Regions from separate parts of the Paraburkholderia sp. BL10I2N1 genome, predicted to be linked through region 1. Evidence: predicted binding sites of a transcription regulator. Region 1 holds the regulator's gene; the other holds the start of a gene.

Region 1 (7,430 bases):
TTCTCTACGTTCTCGAATTCAATCTCGGCTGCGGACATGGATGGGTGACTGCACGAGGTGTGCCGTAAAAAAACCGGCCGGGCTGCCCATTCTAGGGGCATTGGCTGCGTTGCGTTTGCGGCGCCCTGATGCCTGAAAGGTGCTTATTGCACTGCGGCATGCCCTCAAACGCGGTGGAGACGCACTAAGCGTTTTCCATCCCTTGCAAGCGGAATTGCGGCGCACCATGATTGAAGCGAAGCCGCATCGGGCGGTGGGGAGAAGATCATGGCGAGCTACAAAAAAATCCTGCTGTGCTACGACGGCTCGCGCGAAGGCCGCAAGGCGCTGCGCTGCGGTGCGGATCTTGCACTGGACCTGAAAGCGGAAACGCATCTGCTGTCCGTGGTCGACATGAGATCGAGCATCGCACAAAGCGCGGGCCTGCTGACCGATGTCGCGTGCGGTCGTTTCGAAGAAACAGCCCGCGAAATTCTTCAAGAAGGCGTGAACTGGTTGACCGAGCGCGGCGTACAGGCTCATGGTCACTTTGCGTTTGGTCATCCGATCGACGAAATCGCCAATCTCGCGAACGAACTGCAAGTGGACCTCGTGGTGGTGGGCCATCGTTGCCGTACAGGACTTTCGCGATGGTGGATGGGTGCGGGCAATACGCCGCTTCTCGACCGGGTCTCCTGCAGCATTCTGGTGGCCTGTTCCTCAGCCGCCGAACAGAAACAGGAGGCCGCCGCTGCAGCCTCGACGACTACAGCGGCCTGATGTCACGCTGAGTAACATCAGTTACGTATAGCGTCAGCCATTCAGATCAACGGCTGACAGCTTCCATGAAAACAGACCGTCGCGGCGCAGGATGGCCGAATAACGCGTATCGCCGATACCGTGCTGATACGTAACGACGAACTCGTTGATCCCGCGATAACCCGCAGTGGTCTGCGGGGGCTGCAGCGGGGTCGGCTGTTCTGAAGAAGACGATGCGGTGGGCGGCGCAGGCGACGGTGCTTGCGTTGCGCTCGCCGTTCCTGCTGAGCCTGCCGATCCAGACGGCTCATTCGATGCCGCCGATGGTGGCTGCGGTGGTCGCTCGCCGGGCTCGCCGCGCGGCGGCATGCCGTTCAGCAGGGCCGCGACGCCATCCGGCGTTGCATAGGCATCCACCAGCGGACCGATCAAGGCTACTCCTATCATTGCCCCGATGGCGGCCAACGGATTCCCGCTGTGCTGCCCGTCGAGACGCCGCACGAGCAAGCCGGTCACCTGTTGTTTCAGACTGTCGCGTAGAGCCGGGAAGTCGACATATTCGTTGACCGTTTCCGCATCGCGCGCGTCGGCTGCGCGCTTGAGACGGTTGAGCGCGATATACGGCGAGGCATAGCCATATATCAGCGCTGCCACAACCACGACCACAAGGGCCGCAATCGCCAGCGACCGAAAAGGACGGTGCTTCTTCTTTGGAGGTGCTGAAACAGCCATGGAGGGTGAGCCTCTGTCAGATGTGATCTAACGTTGACCGCAACCATGTGGAAACGATCCCCTGAGCCGCAAGTCGGGCCGGGACACGGCGCGGTCGCAGCGCATCTGCGGCGCAATCGCCTCAGGCCCACGGGTCATCGGAACAGCCCATCACTCGAACAGTGCGCCTTGCACGCCAGCCCGCTCTTCAGCGATGCAGTGGTCGATCATGCGGCAGACCGCATCCACTGTACCCACCATGATGAGCCGCGACGACCCATGATAGACGCGCACCGGTGCGCGTCTTGCGGGTTCCGCGTTAAGTCCGGAATTCAGCGATACCCGCGCGAAGGCCGGCAGCGCGGACGGCAGGGGCGAAGCACCGGACGCCCCGGCTGTCGCGTCGCGCCCGAAGAGCGACGGCGTGGCAATCGCCTCGAGTGGTGCGCATGGGACGATATTGCGCAGATGACGCAGACGGCCGAACTGGCGAAACGGGATCAGGCGGGCAAGGCGTTCCATGAGACTCTCCTGGCGAGATTCAGAATTCGGTCGGGCGAATCAGCCCAACCGCAATGCCTTCGAGCGCAAATTCGGCGCTGCCGGCCTGTACAAAGATGTTTTCGTAGTCCGGGTTCTCGGCGATCAGCTCGATGCCGTCCGGCCGGCGCTTCAGCCGCTTCACCGTGACATCGTCGCCGAGCCGCGCGACGATGATCTGGCCGTCTTTCGCTTCGCTCTTCTTTTGAACGGCCAGCAGATCGCCGTCGAAGATGCCCGCGTCCCGCATCGACAGCCCACGTACCTTCAGCAGGTAATCCGGTTTGCTCGAGAAGAGCGCCGGGTCGCACGCGTAGTGTTGCGAGATGTGCTCCTGAGCCAGGATCGGGCTGCCGGCCGCCACCCGGCCGATCAGCGGCAGCGACAGCTGCATGATGCTCGCGTGCGGAAGTGTGAACTGATAGGGGCTGTCGTCTGAGCCGGACAGCAGCCTGATACCGCGCGAAGCGCCCGCGGCCAGTTCGATCACGCCCTTGCGCGCCAGTGCGCGCAGATGCTCTTCCGCCGAGTTGGCCGAGCTGAAACCGAGTTCGCCGGCAATTTCTGCGCGGGTGGGCGGAAAGCCCGTGCGCTCGATGGCCCGGCGAATCAGATCGAAAACCTGCTGCTGTCGTGCGGTGAGTTTGGTCATGGCGCCACTGTATGGATAGACAGGTGACTGTATTTTTATACAGTATCCGGCGCATTTCAAGCTTTACTTTAGGTTCGGTTCCGGCGGTGTCGTTGCAACGCTGGTTTCGGACATCGTCACACACGTTTTCGTGCTGGAACGCCACGCCTGTCCGTTGTTAGCACTTTTTCGTATTAAAAAATGAAGAACGATTATTTTTAATAATGAAGGCCGTTCGATAGACTGCGCCGCAATCGATGCAAACCAACGCTGCATCAATACAAAGAACACGGAGAAAGCGGATGTTCGGAAATTCGGGGCTGACAGGCAGGACGCGCAACGTCATCACGGCACTTGCGCTGGGCATCTCGGCGGCGGGTTTCGCCGGCCATGCGCGGGCGGATGCAACGCTCCTCAATGTGTCGTACGACCCGACGCGCGAGCTGTATCAGGATGTCAATCAGGCGTTTGGCAAGGAATGGAAGGCAAAGACCGGTGAATCGGTCACCTTCAGGCAGTCGCACGGCGGCTCGGGCGCGCAGGCGCGTTCGGTGCTGGACGGTCTGCAGGCGGACGTCGTGACGCTCGCGCTCGCCTATGACATCGACGCGCTCGCCGGCAAGGGTCTCATCGACAGGGGCTGGCAGAAACGTCTGCCGGATAACGCGTCGCCGTACACGTCGACCATCGTGTTTCTCGTGCGCAAGGGCAACCCGAAGCACATCAGGGACTGGGACGACCTGATCAAGCCGGGCGTGTCGATCGTGACACCGAACCCGAAAACCTCCGGCGGCGCCCGCTGGAACTACCTGGCCGCGTGGGCCTACGCCGCCCATCTGCCGGGCGGCAACGACCAGAAGGCGAAGGAATTCGTCGGCAAGCTTTACAGGAATGCAGGCGTACTCGATTCGGGTGCCCGGGGCGCGACGACCAGCTTCGTGCAGCGCGACATCGGCGACGTGCTGATTGCGTGGGAAAACGAGGCGTTTCTGTCGCTGAAGGAATTCGGCCCGGACCGGTTCGAGATCGTCGTGCCTTCGGCGAGCATCCTGGCCGAACCGCCGGTTGCCGTGGTGGACAAGGTGGTCGACAAACACGGCACGCGCAGGCTCGCCGAGGCGTACCTGAACTTCCTCTATAGCGACGAAGGCCAGGAGATCGCGGCGAAGAACTTCTACCGTCCGCGTTCGAACAGGGTGCCGGCCGCGCTCACCTCGAAGTTTCCGAAGCTCAGGCTGTACACGGTCGACGACAGCTTCGGCGGCTGGGCGAACGCGCAGAAGACACACTTCGCGGATGGCGGCATCTTCGATTCGATCTACCAGCCGCAGTAATCGAGTAACAAGGGCATTCAGCATGACGACGTTGACCTTCCGCAAGCCGGGCGCGTTACCCGGCTTCGGCCTGACACTCGGCATCACGGTGGCGTATCTGAGCCTCGTGGTGCTGATCCCGCTGGCGGCGACCTTCCTGAAGACCGCCACCCTCGACTGGGAGCAGTTCGTGCGCGCCGTGACGTCGCCACGTGTGCTCGCCTCGTACCGGCTGACGTTCGTCGCCGCGTTCGGCGGCGCCTTGATCAACGCCGTATTCGGCTTTCTCCTCGCCTGGGTGCTGGTGCGCTACCGGTTTCCGTTCAGGCGCATCGTCGATGCGGTCGTCGATCTGCCATTCGCGCTGCCGACCTCGGTCGCGGGCATTTCGCTCGCCGCCGTGTACGCCGGCAACGGCTGGCTCGGACAGCTGCTCGTGCCGCTCGGCATCAAGGTCGCGTTCACCCCTTTCGGTGTGCTGCTGGCGCTGACGTTTATCGGCCTGCCGTTCGTCGTGCGCACCGTGCAGCCGGTGCTCGAAGACTTCGAGCGCGAGCAGGAAGAGGCGGCCGCGTGCCTGGGCGCATCGCGCTGGCTGACGTTCCGGCGCGTCGTGCTGCCGTCGGTGCTGCCCGCGCTGCTGACCGGCTTCGCACTGGCCTTCGCCCGCGCGCTCGGCGAATACGGCTCGGTGATCTTCATCGCGGGCAACGTGCCGATGAAGTCCGAAATCACCTCGCTGCTGATCATCACGAAGCTCGAACAGTATGACTACGCGGGCGCCACGGCGCTGGCGGTGGTGATGCTGGTGGTGTCCTTCTTCATGCTGCTGACGGTCAACACGCTGCAGTGGTATCTGCAGCGGCGTACGGGGCGCGGCGCATCCGGCGCGGTGCCGCCGGCCACGGGCATCGGCAGCGCGGGTGCCGTCGCGATCGGCGGAGGCGCACAATGAGCCGCACCCCTGCCACCCCTGCCACGCTCGCCTCGACGCCGCGCAACAGCGGCACCGCCGTTCACCGTCCCGACCCGGTGACCGAGCCGCGCGCGGTGCGCTGGCTGCTGACCGGCATCGCGCTGCTGTTCCTGGCGCTGTTTCTCGTCGTGCCGCTCGCTGCGGTGTTCTATCAGGCGCTCAGCAAGGGCATCGGCTTTTATTTCGAATCGCTCGCCGATCCCGACGCGCTGTCGGCGATCAGGCTCACGCTGGTCACCGCGGCCATCGCCGTGCCGCTGAACCTCGTGTTCGGACTCGCGGCGTCGTGGTGCATCGCGAAGTTCGAATTCCGCGGCAAGGCGCTGCTGACGACCCTGATCGATCTGCCGTTCTCGGTGTCGCCCGTCATCTCGGGCCTGATCTATGTGCTGATGTTCGGCGCGCAGGGCTGGTTCGGTCCGTGGCTCGAAGCGCACAACCTGCAGATCATCTTCGCGGTGCCGGGCATCGTGCTCGCGACGGTGTTCGTCACGTTTCCGTTCGTCGCGCGCGAACTGATTCCGCTGATGCAGGCGCAGGGCAACGACGAGGAAGAAGCCGCGCATGTGCTCGGTGCGTCGGGCTGGCAGGTTTTTCGCCGCGTCACCTTGCCCAACGTGAAGTGGGGTCTGCTGTACGGCGTGATTCTCTGCAATGCGCGCGCGATGGGCGAGTTCGGCGCGGTGTCGGTGGTGTCCGGGCATATTCGCGGCCAGACCGACACGATGCCGCTGCACGTCGAGATCCTCTACAACGAATACAACTTTTCCGCGGCGTTTGCGGTGGCCTCCGTGCTGGCGCTGCTGGCGCTGCTCACGCTGGCGCTCAAGCTGCTCGCGGAACGTCATATGTCGGCGGAGCTGGCCAGCGCGCGGGATCTTCCTGCGCACTCCGGTCCTGTCACCCAGTCGCCGGCGCCGTCGCGGGTGGCCGGCCAGCCGGTTCAGTAAGGAGCAGTCCATGGGCATCACCGTTCGTCACCTGCGCAAGCGCTTCGGCGATTTCACCGCGCTCGATAACGTCTCGCTCGACTTTCCGCCGGGCGAGCTCGTTGCCCTGCTCGGGCCTTCCGGGTGCGGCAAGACGACCCTCCTGCGCGTGATCGCGGGCCTCGACCATGCGGATGCCGGCCAGGTCGTGCTGCAGGGCCAGGACGTCGCGCAGGTGGGCGCGCGTGAGCGGCAGGTGGGCTTCGTGTTCCAGCATTACGCGCTGTTCCGTCATATGACGGTGTTCGAGAATGTCGCGTTCGGCCTGCGTGTGAAGCCGCGCCGGCAGCGGCCTTCGGAAGCGGTGATCCGCGAGAAGGTGCATGAACTGCTGCAGCTCGTGCAGCTCGACTGGCTCGCGCAACGCTTTCCGTCGGAGCTCTCGGGCGGCCAGCGGCAACGCATCGCGCTGGCCCGCGCGCTCGCCGTCGAGCCGAAAGTGTTGCTGCTCGACGAACCGTTCGGCGCACTCGACGCGAAGGTGCGCAAGGAGCTGCGCAGCTGGCTGCGGCGTCTGCACGACGACCTGCATATCTCAACGATCTTCGTCACGCATGACCAGGAAGAAGCGCTGGAAGTCGCCGACCGCATCGTCGTGCTCAATCGCGGACACGTGGAGCAGGTCGGCAGTTCGCAGGAGATGTACGATCATCCGCAGACGTCGTTCGTCTATGAATTCCTCGGCGCGGCCAACCGTCTGCAGGGCAAGGTGGATCGCCGCGGTTTCGTGGTCGACGGGGCGGCGCTGCCGGTGCCGATCGAGGCGGGCTTCGAAGGCCCCGCGTTTGCGTATGTGCGGCCGCACGATCTGCAACTGTATCCGCAGACCGACAGCCATCGCGATGGCATCGGGGTGGGCGTGCGGCGCGTGGTCACGCTGGGCGGCTCGGTGCGGGTCGAGCTCGAAGGCCGCGAAGGCACCGTGCTCGAAGCCGAACTCGATCGCGAAGCATGGCGCGATCTGCGTCTTGCCGTCGGCGACGGTGTGACCGCCGTGCCGCGGGCGTTGCGCGTGTTTCCGGCGCATTGACCATTGCATAATCTAACTTCGGCTGAACCGGAGACATACAGATGAACTTTCAGCAACTACGTTTTGTGCGTGAGGCCGTGCGCCAGAACATGAACCTGACCGAAGTGGCGAACGTGCTGTACACGTCGCAGTCGGGTGTGTCGAAACAGATCAAGGACCTCGAGGACGAACTCGGCGTCGATATCTTCATTCGTCGCGGCAAGCGGCTGACGGGTTTGACCGAGCCTGGCAAGGCGGTGCATCAGTTGATCGAGCGGATGCTGCTCGATGCGGAAAACCTGCGCCGCGTTGCCCGTCAGTACGCCGACCAGGACAGCGGCCACCTCGTCGTCGCTACGACCCACACCCAGGCGCGCTACGCGCTGCCCAAGGTGATCCGCCAGTTCACCGAGGTGTTCCCGAAGGTGCATCTCGCGCTGCGCCAGGGCAGTCCGCAGCAGATTGCGCAGATGATCATCAATGGCGAGGCGGACATCGGCATCTCGACCGAGGCGCTCGACCG
Region 2 (7,430 bases), on a different contig from region 1:
TCCGATCACCACGTTCCGCGCGACGCTGGGCGGTCTGACGCCCGAACAGCGGGTGTCGCGCTCGCAAAGGGCTCTCGAGTCGCTAACTGGACCGACGGTGGAGGCGCCGGTCGAGCTGTTTAACGTAACGATCGAACAAAAGAACGGCGTTGCCTTTCGCGTGCGCGACCGTATTCTGTTCACGCTGGTCGAAGATGACCTCGATCCCGACGATGACCGCTCGTTTGATGCCGTTGTTGCCGAGACGCGGGCACTGCTGTTAGCGGCGTTGAACGCGCGCCAGGCGCAACTGCACTGGCCGGACATCGCACGCGGCCTGATCTATTCGGCGCTCGCGACGGCCTTGTTGCTGGGACTCGTGTGGGTCATTGGCCGGATGCGTTCGAGGTTGCAGGCGAAGATTCAGTACGCGGTCGAGCGTCACGTTCTGCACCGCACAGCCAAATGCTTCGACTGGACCGGTTCGGCGTTTCAGCTCGCGTACCAGATCGTCCAGATCATGGCGCTGTTTCTGGTTCTCGCGCTCGTTTATTTCTATCTGATCTTCGTTCTCGAACAGTTCCCGGCGACCGAGCCTATGGGCGCGCGTCTCAGTGGATTCCTATGGTCGCTGATTGACCGGTTCGCACTTGGGGCGGTCAGCGCAATTCCGGGCGTGGTCACCGTCATCGTCATCTTCCTGCTCACACGGGCGATCCAGAGCCTGATCGGCAATGTTTTTCAGGCTATCCAGTCGGGCCGTTTGACGATTCCCGGTCTGCACCCGGAGACGGCGGGGGCGACGCGCCGCGTCATTACCATCATCGTCTGGGCGTTGGCCGTTACGGTTGCCTACCCTTACTTTCCGGGCGCGCAAAGCGACGTGTTCAAAGGCCTGAGCGTACTGTTCGGCCTGATGGTGACATTCGGTTCGGCTGGAATCGTCAACCAGCTGATGAGCGGGATGGTCGTCATCTACAGCAGGGCGTTTCGCAAAGGCGATCTTGTCAAGATCGGCGAAACGACAGGCATTGTGCTGCGTGTCGATACGCTTTCGGTAAAGCTCGTCAACCTGCGCCAGGAAGAGGTGACGATCCCGAACGCGCTGGTAGTGGGCGCTGTCGTGCGCAACTATTCGAGCCTCGCGGACCAGCAAGGTGGCACCTCGCTGTCGACGTCGGTGACCATCGGCTACGACACGCCATGGCGTCAGGTTCACGCCATGCTGACGATAGCCGCTGGGCGAACCCGCCACCTGCTTGGAGAGCCGGCGCCGTTCGTCTTGCAGCGCGCGCTGTCGGATTTTTACGTCGAGTACGAGCTCTACGCATCGATGGAAAATCCCGCGCAGCGGCCGCTGATTCTGAGCGAGCTGCACGGCCACATTCTCGACGTGTTCAACGAATATGGCGTTCAAATCATGTCGCCACACTTCGAAGAGCAACCCGACGCGAACGTCGTGGTGCCGAAAAGCGGCTGGTTTCCGGCGCCAGCGCGGCCGCCTGCTCAGGCGGGTACTCAGGCAGCAGGGGTGGTGGATGCAGTGGCCAGTCAGCCTGCCACGCCAACCCCTACCGGCTCGACCCGCAATGGCGTACAGGAGCCACGGCGCTAAAAACCCCGCCGGATCATCCGCCCCACGACCGTGCCCGGCGACCGGCTACGTCCGTCGCACGCCCCGCCGCAGCCTGGGATGCCGTACGCTCCGCTTCTTCATACGTGCTGACCGCGAACGCGAAAACAGCCGGCAATGCGTTGGACGAGCCGAAGTCCACCGACTCATCGGTTTCCGGATAAGGCAGATCGTCTGGCCGCTGAAACAGGCCAAGCATCAGCGCGTCGTGCCGGCTGGCGCAACCCAGGTCGGCGAGTGCCTCGGCTTCGATTGCATGCAGCAAGCGCCACGTAAGCGGTACCTGCTGCACGATGCAACGCGCCGCGATATGACGCACGATGTGTTCGAGGTCACGGGCCGCGGCGTTAAAGCGCAGAGCGGCCAGATCATGGTCGTTCGGGTGGTTCATGTTTGGCTCCATCAATCCCCGTATACTGTACAAATATACAGTGCTTGATGCAACCTCAGCCATTCGGCCGAGGCGCGAGCCGGCCCGCATTGCGCTATCGTGGAATGGTTTCAGGCGCGCGGAGGCTTAACCGTGAATCACCACCAGCAAGGCTTTCGCCTCGCCCTTTCCTGCATTGCGTATCGCGTGCGGCTCGTCGGCGATATAGCGCGCCGTGTCAGCGGCTTTCAATTTGCGCGTCGCGCCTGCCGCTTCGATTTCGATCGCGCCCTGCAGCACCGTCAAATGCTCGCGCGTACCCGGCTCGTGCGCATTCGATACCAGCGCTCCGCCCGCCTGCAGCGTCAATTCGTACCACTCGAACTTACCCGCCAGCTCGATCGGCCCCCACACCCGCAACTGATAGCGGGCCTCGTGCCCGCTCAGCGTCGGGATCTCGTGCGGGCCGGACACGGCAATGGCCTCCGGCGCCTTTTGCTGCGCAAACAGCGAGTCGAGACTGACGCCGAGCGCGTTCGTCAGCCGCCAGGCAACTGCGATAGTCGGGTTCGCCTTGTCGCGCTCGATTTCCGACAGCATCGACTTCGATACGCCGGCCGCGCGGGACAGCTCGTCGAGCGTCATCCGCCTTTCACTACGCAACCGCTGGATCTGTTCGCCGACGCGCGGCGGCGCCGCAACCGTCGAAGCGGACTGTGGGCCGGACGCGGCAGGCGCGAAAAGTGTGGAACTGCGCCGGGTCCCGGAACTTGCCATTTAATGACCTATCGTTTAGAGTTGTTCGACATACCGAATTTTAGTTCGGAAAAACGAATTTGTCCGATAAAGCTGACTGCCGACTATAACAGGCCGCCGGCACGCGGAACACTGTGACGGCGAGATCCGCCGACCCATTCAGGAGCCTGATTCATGCGTGATCCCTTTCTCGTCCATCTGCGCAGCACACTCGACCAGATCCGCGCCGACGGCTTTTACAAAAGCGAACGTGTGATCGCGAGCCCGCAATCAGCCGAAGTACACCTCGAGGCCGGCAACGATGTGCTGAACTTCTGCGCAAACAATTATCTCGGCCTCGCGAACGATCCGCGCCTGGTTGCGGCCGCGAAAGACGGCCTCGATCGAGATGGATTCGGCATGGCGTCGGTGCGCTTCATCTGCGGCACGCAGACCGTGCACAAGGAATTGGAGCGCGCACTCGCCGCGTTTCTGCAAACCGACGACTGTATTCTCTACTCCAGCTGCTTCGATGCGAACGGCGGCCTGTTCGAAACCTTGCTCGACGAATCCGACGCCATCATCAGCGACGAACTGAATCACGCAAGCATCATCGACGGTGTGCGGCTGTCGAAGGCAAAGCGCTTTCGCTACAGGAACAATGATCTGGCCGACCTCGAAGCGAAGCTGCGCGAAGCCGACGCCGCCGGCGCGCGCTTCAAGCTGATCGCAACGGACGGCGTGTTCTCGATGGACGGCATCATCGCCGACCTCGCGGGCATCTGCGATCTCGCGGACCGTTACGGCGCGCTCGTAATGGTCGACGACTCGCACGCGGTGGGCTTTATCGGCGAGCATGGCCGTGGCACGCCGGAGCACTGCGGTGTGCTGTCGCGCGTCGACATCATTACCGGCACGCTCGGCAAGGCGCTGGGCGGTGCGTCGGGCGGCTATGTCGCCGCCCGCAAGGAGATCATCGAGTTGTTGCGGCAGCGCTCGCGGCCCTATCTGTTCTCGAATACGTTGACGCCGAGCATCGCCGCTGCGTCGCTGAAGGTGCTCGAACTGCTTGCCAGCGACGAAGGCGCGAAGCTGCGCGAGCGCGTGCGCGCGAACGGCGCGCACTTTCGCAGCGCGATGAGCGCGCTTGGTTTCACGCTCGTGCCGGGTGAGCATCCCATCATTCCCGTCATGCTTGGCGATGCGCAGCTTGCATCGCGCATGGCGGACGCGTTGCTGCATGAAGGCGTCTATGTGATCGGCTTTTCATTTCCGGTTGTACCTAAAGGCCGCGCGCGCATTCGCACACAGATGAGCGCCGCACACACGCCAGAGCAGATCGATCGTGCCGTTGACGCATTCGCACGCGTCGGCCGGTCCCTCAACGTTATCTAAACGGGGCGCACACATGAAAGCACTCGCAAAACTTGAACGCGCTCCGGGTCTTACCCTCACGCACGTGAAGAAGCCTGAAGTCGGTCATAACGACGTGATGATCCGTATCACCCGCACGGCGATCTGCGGGACTGACATTCACATCTGGAAATGGGACGACTGGGCGCAGAAGACAATTCCTGTGCCGATGCATGTCGGGCACGAATATGTCGGCGAAATCGTCGAGATGGGCCAGGAGGTACGCGGCTTCGAGATTGGCGACCGGGTATCCGGTGAAGGTCACATTACGTGTGGGTTCTGCCGCAACTGTCGCGCAGGGCGCCGGCATTTGTGCCGCAATACCGTTGGCGTTGGAGTCAATCGTGAAGGCGCGTTTGCCGAATATCTGGTCATTCCGGCCTTCAACGCGTTCAAGATTCCGCCTGAAATTTCCGACGATCTCGCCGCGATTTTCGATCCGTTTGGCAACGCCACGCATACCGCGTTGTCGTTCAATCTCGTCGGAGAGGACGTCCTGATTACCGGCGCCGGCCCGATTGGCATCATGGCAGTGGCGATCGCGAAGCACGTCGGCGCACGCAACGTCGTGATCACCGACGTCAACGATTACCGCCTCGACCTCGCACGCAAAATGGGCGCGACGCGCGCGGTGAACGTATCACGCGAATCGCTGCGCGACGTAATGACCGATCTGCATATGACCGAAGGCTTTGACGTCGGTCTGGAAATGTCGGGTGTCCCGAGCGCCTTCACGAGCATGCTCGAAGCGATGAATCACGGCGGCAAGATCGCACTGCTTGGCATTCCGCCCGCGCAGACTGCAATCGACTGGACGCAGGTGATCTTCAAGGGCCTCGAGATCAAGGGCATTTACGGCCGCGAGATGTTCGAGACCTGGTACAAGATGGTCGCGATGCTGCAAAGCGGGCTCGATCTGTCGCCGATCCTCACGCATCGCTTCCCGGTCGACGACTACGAGCGCGCCTTTGCGACCATGCTCTCGGGCGAAAGCGGCAAGGTCATTCTCGACTGGACCGCCGCCTGATCATTGAGCGATGTACTGCTTGTGGGCGCCTCAGCGCCTGCAAGCGGCTTGACGTATTCCGCCTGAATCCGGACGTGCACGTCGTCGCCCACGGCTGGATACCATGTCGACAGGCCGAACTTCGCACGGCTGAAACGGCCGTCGGCTGAGAACCCGAGCGTGTCCTGTTTTGTTAGCGGATCGGGGGCGAAGCCGTTGAACGTTACCTCGAGCGTGACAGGCTGCGTGGTGCCGTGGATCGTCAGATCACCGGTCAATTTGCCACTCGCGTCGCCTGTGCGCTCAAAACGCGTGCTCACGAACTTTATCTCCGGATAGCGGGACACGTCGAACATATCGGGGCCCTTCACCATCCTGTCGAGCAGCGGAACGTTCGTATCGATACTCCCGGCATCGATCGTGACCGCTACCGCACTCCTGTCCAGACCGCCTTCGTTCCAGTCGAGCTGCGCTGTGGCGCGATCGAAACGCATCGTAAAGCGCGAATATTTGAAGTGATCGATGTCGAACGTGATGCTCCAGTGATGTGGATCGAGCTGGTAACGTCCGGTCGGCACGCGCGCCTCCGTCGTGCTCACCGAATGCGTGACGACCCGCAGCGGCGTGCAGGCCGCCGTCAGGGCGACCGCAGTGATCAATAAAGCGCGCGCAACCGGCGCGCGGAAAGCGGAGGTCCTCATGACATTTATTCCCTCAGTCGATCTTCGTCACACGATAGCGTAAGCCCGCCTGACCAGCAAAATTCATCCGGTACTTGACGACGGAGAATGATCGTTCTACTCTCCGGTCATGGCTACTTCCGATGACAATCTGTCCGCAGCGAGTCCGCGCGAGCGGCTGCTCGAAGCCGCTGAAGCGTTGATCTACGCTGGCGGCATCCACGCAACTGGCGTCGATGCGATCGTCCGCCAGTCGGGGACGGCGCGCAAAAGCTTCTATACCCACTTCGAATCGAAGGATGCGCTCGTCGCCGCCGCGCTGGCGCGGCGTGACGAGCGCTGGATGAACTGGTTCGTAGAAGGAACCTTGCGCAGTGGTAACACCGCGCGCACGCGTCTGATCGGCATGTTCGACGTCTTGCGCGAGTGGTTTTCGTCGGGTGATTTTCATGGCTGCGCGTTCCTCAACGCCGCAGGAGAAATCGAAGCCGCCGACGATCCGATCCGTGTCGTTGCGCGCGAACACAAAGTGCGTTTGCTGCAATTCGTCCGATCCGTATGCGACCAATACGTCGCTACGATCGATCGGGACGCGCACTGTGCTGCGCGGCTGTCACGTAAGTGGCTGATCCTGATCGACGGTGCGATCGGTGTGGCACTCGTGAGCGGCGACGCCGATGCCGCGCTCGATGCGCGCGCCGCGGCCGAACGTCTGCTCGAAGCCGAATCCGCAACCCCTCGCTCGCCTTCACGGCAAGCCTCCACCCGACGTAAGGAAAAGCCATGACTGAACCGGTCGAAACCCGTCCGCCCGTTCCGCCCTTCACACGCGAAACGGCGATCCAGAAAGTGCGCGCCGCAGAAGACGGCTGGAACACGCGCGACCCGGAACGCGTGTCGCTGGCGTACACGCCGCAGAGCGTGTGGCGCAATCGCGCGGAGTTCGTCACGGGGCGCGCGGAGATTGTCGGATTGCTGCGTCGCAAGTGGGCGAAGGAACTCGACTATCGTTTGATCAAGGAACTCTGGGCATCCATGGACAACCGCATTGCGGTGCGCTTCGCCTATGAATGGCACGACGACTCGGGTAACTGGTTCCGCTCGTATGGCAATGAGAACTGGGCGTTCGATGAGAACGGCCTGATGGCGCACCGTCATGCAAGCATCAACGACATGCCGATCCGGGAAGCGGACCGGCTGTATCGCTGGCCGCTCGGCCGGCGTCCCGACGACCATCCGGGTCTATCGGAACTGGGCCTGTAAAAGCTCACCTTTGGCGGACCGTACGTCAGCGAACTGCCATCGGCTCTCCATGATTGTTCTGTCCGGCGGCACGCTGGGCAGTATGCGTGCCTGCCGACCCGAGCGGGTCTTCCTCTTCGCGGGTGCGCGTTGCGGTACAGTGCGCGACGGGTGGCCCATAAAATCACTGGACAGAACATTGATCACGCCGGCACTCGACCGACGGCGGAGAGGACATGCGTTTCTGGCGGGCGAAACACACGATAGTGCGTGCGGCGGTGGCCGTGGCTGCCGCCGGCCTCGCGACGGCGACCACGGCGCGAGCAGCCGAGTGGTGCAAGGGCGGCGTCTGGGTCGACGCGATGCTCGGCT

The links. The regulator LexA, encoded in region 1, represses DNA repair genes until DNA is damaged. The targets are predictions, from matches to a motif close to ACTGTATNNNNATACAGT.
Region 2: a site for LexA is predicted at 2,028-2,045, ahead of B0G77_RS30710 (DUF2471 family protein). Genes of this name have one in related genera too.

The regions. Positions count from the first base shown of each region.
Region 1 is NZ_SNWA01000001.1:4,008,565-4,015,994, reverse strand. It holds gene nodI (nodulation factor ABC transporter ATP-binding protein NodI) at 1-38, opposite strand, end outside; gene B0G77_RS18605 (universal stress protein) at 268-759, shown strand; gene B0G77_RS18600 (DUF2939 domain-containing protein) at 793-1,470, opposite strand; gene B0G77_RS18595 (hypothetical protein) at 1,621-1,971, opposite strand; gene lexA (transcriptional repressor LexA) at 1,991-2,641, opposite strand; gene B0G77_RS18585 (sulfate ABC transporter substrate-binding protein) at 2,923-3,954, shown strand; gene cysT (sulfate ABC transporter permease subunit CysT) at 3,977-4,888, shown strand; gene cysW (sulfate ABC transporter permease subunit CysW) at 4,885-5,859, shown strand; gene B0G77_RS18570 (sulfate ABC transporter ATP-binding protein) at 5,870-6,928, shown strand; gene B0G77_RS18565 (CysB family HTH-type transcriptional regulator) at 6,970-7,430, shown strand, end outside.
Region 2 is NZ_SNWA01000002.1:1,905,600-1,913,029, forward strand. It holds gene B0G77_RS30705 (mechanosensitive ion channel domain-containing protein) at 1-1,594, shown strand, start outside; gene B0G77_RS30710 (DUF2471 family protein) at 1,608-2,003, opposite strand; gene B0G77_RS30715 (XRE family transcriptional regulator) at 2,130-2,759, opposite strand; gene B0G77_RS30720 (glycine C-acetyltransferase) at 2,913-4,112, shown strand; gene tdh (L-threonine 3-dehydrogenase) at 4,126-5,157, shown strand; partial or broken gene B0G77_RS30730 (YceI family protein) at 5,190-5,837, opposite strand; gene B0G77_RS30735 (TetR/AcrR family transcriptional regulator) at 5,947-6,603, shown strand; gene B0G77_RS30740 (nuclear transport factor 2 family protein) at 6,600-7,079, shown strand; gene B0G77_RS30745 (hypothetical protein) at 7,295-7,430, shown strand, end outside.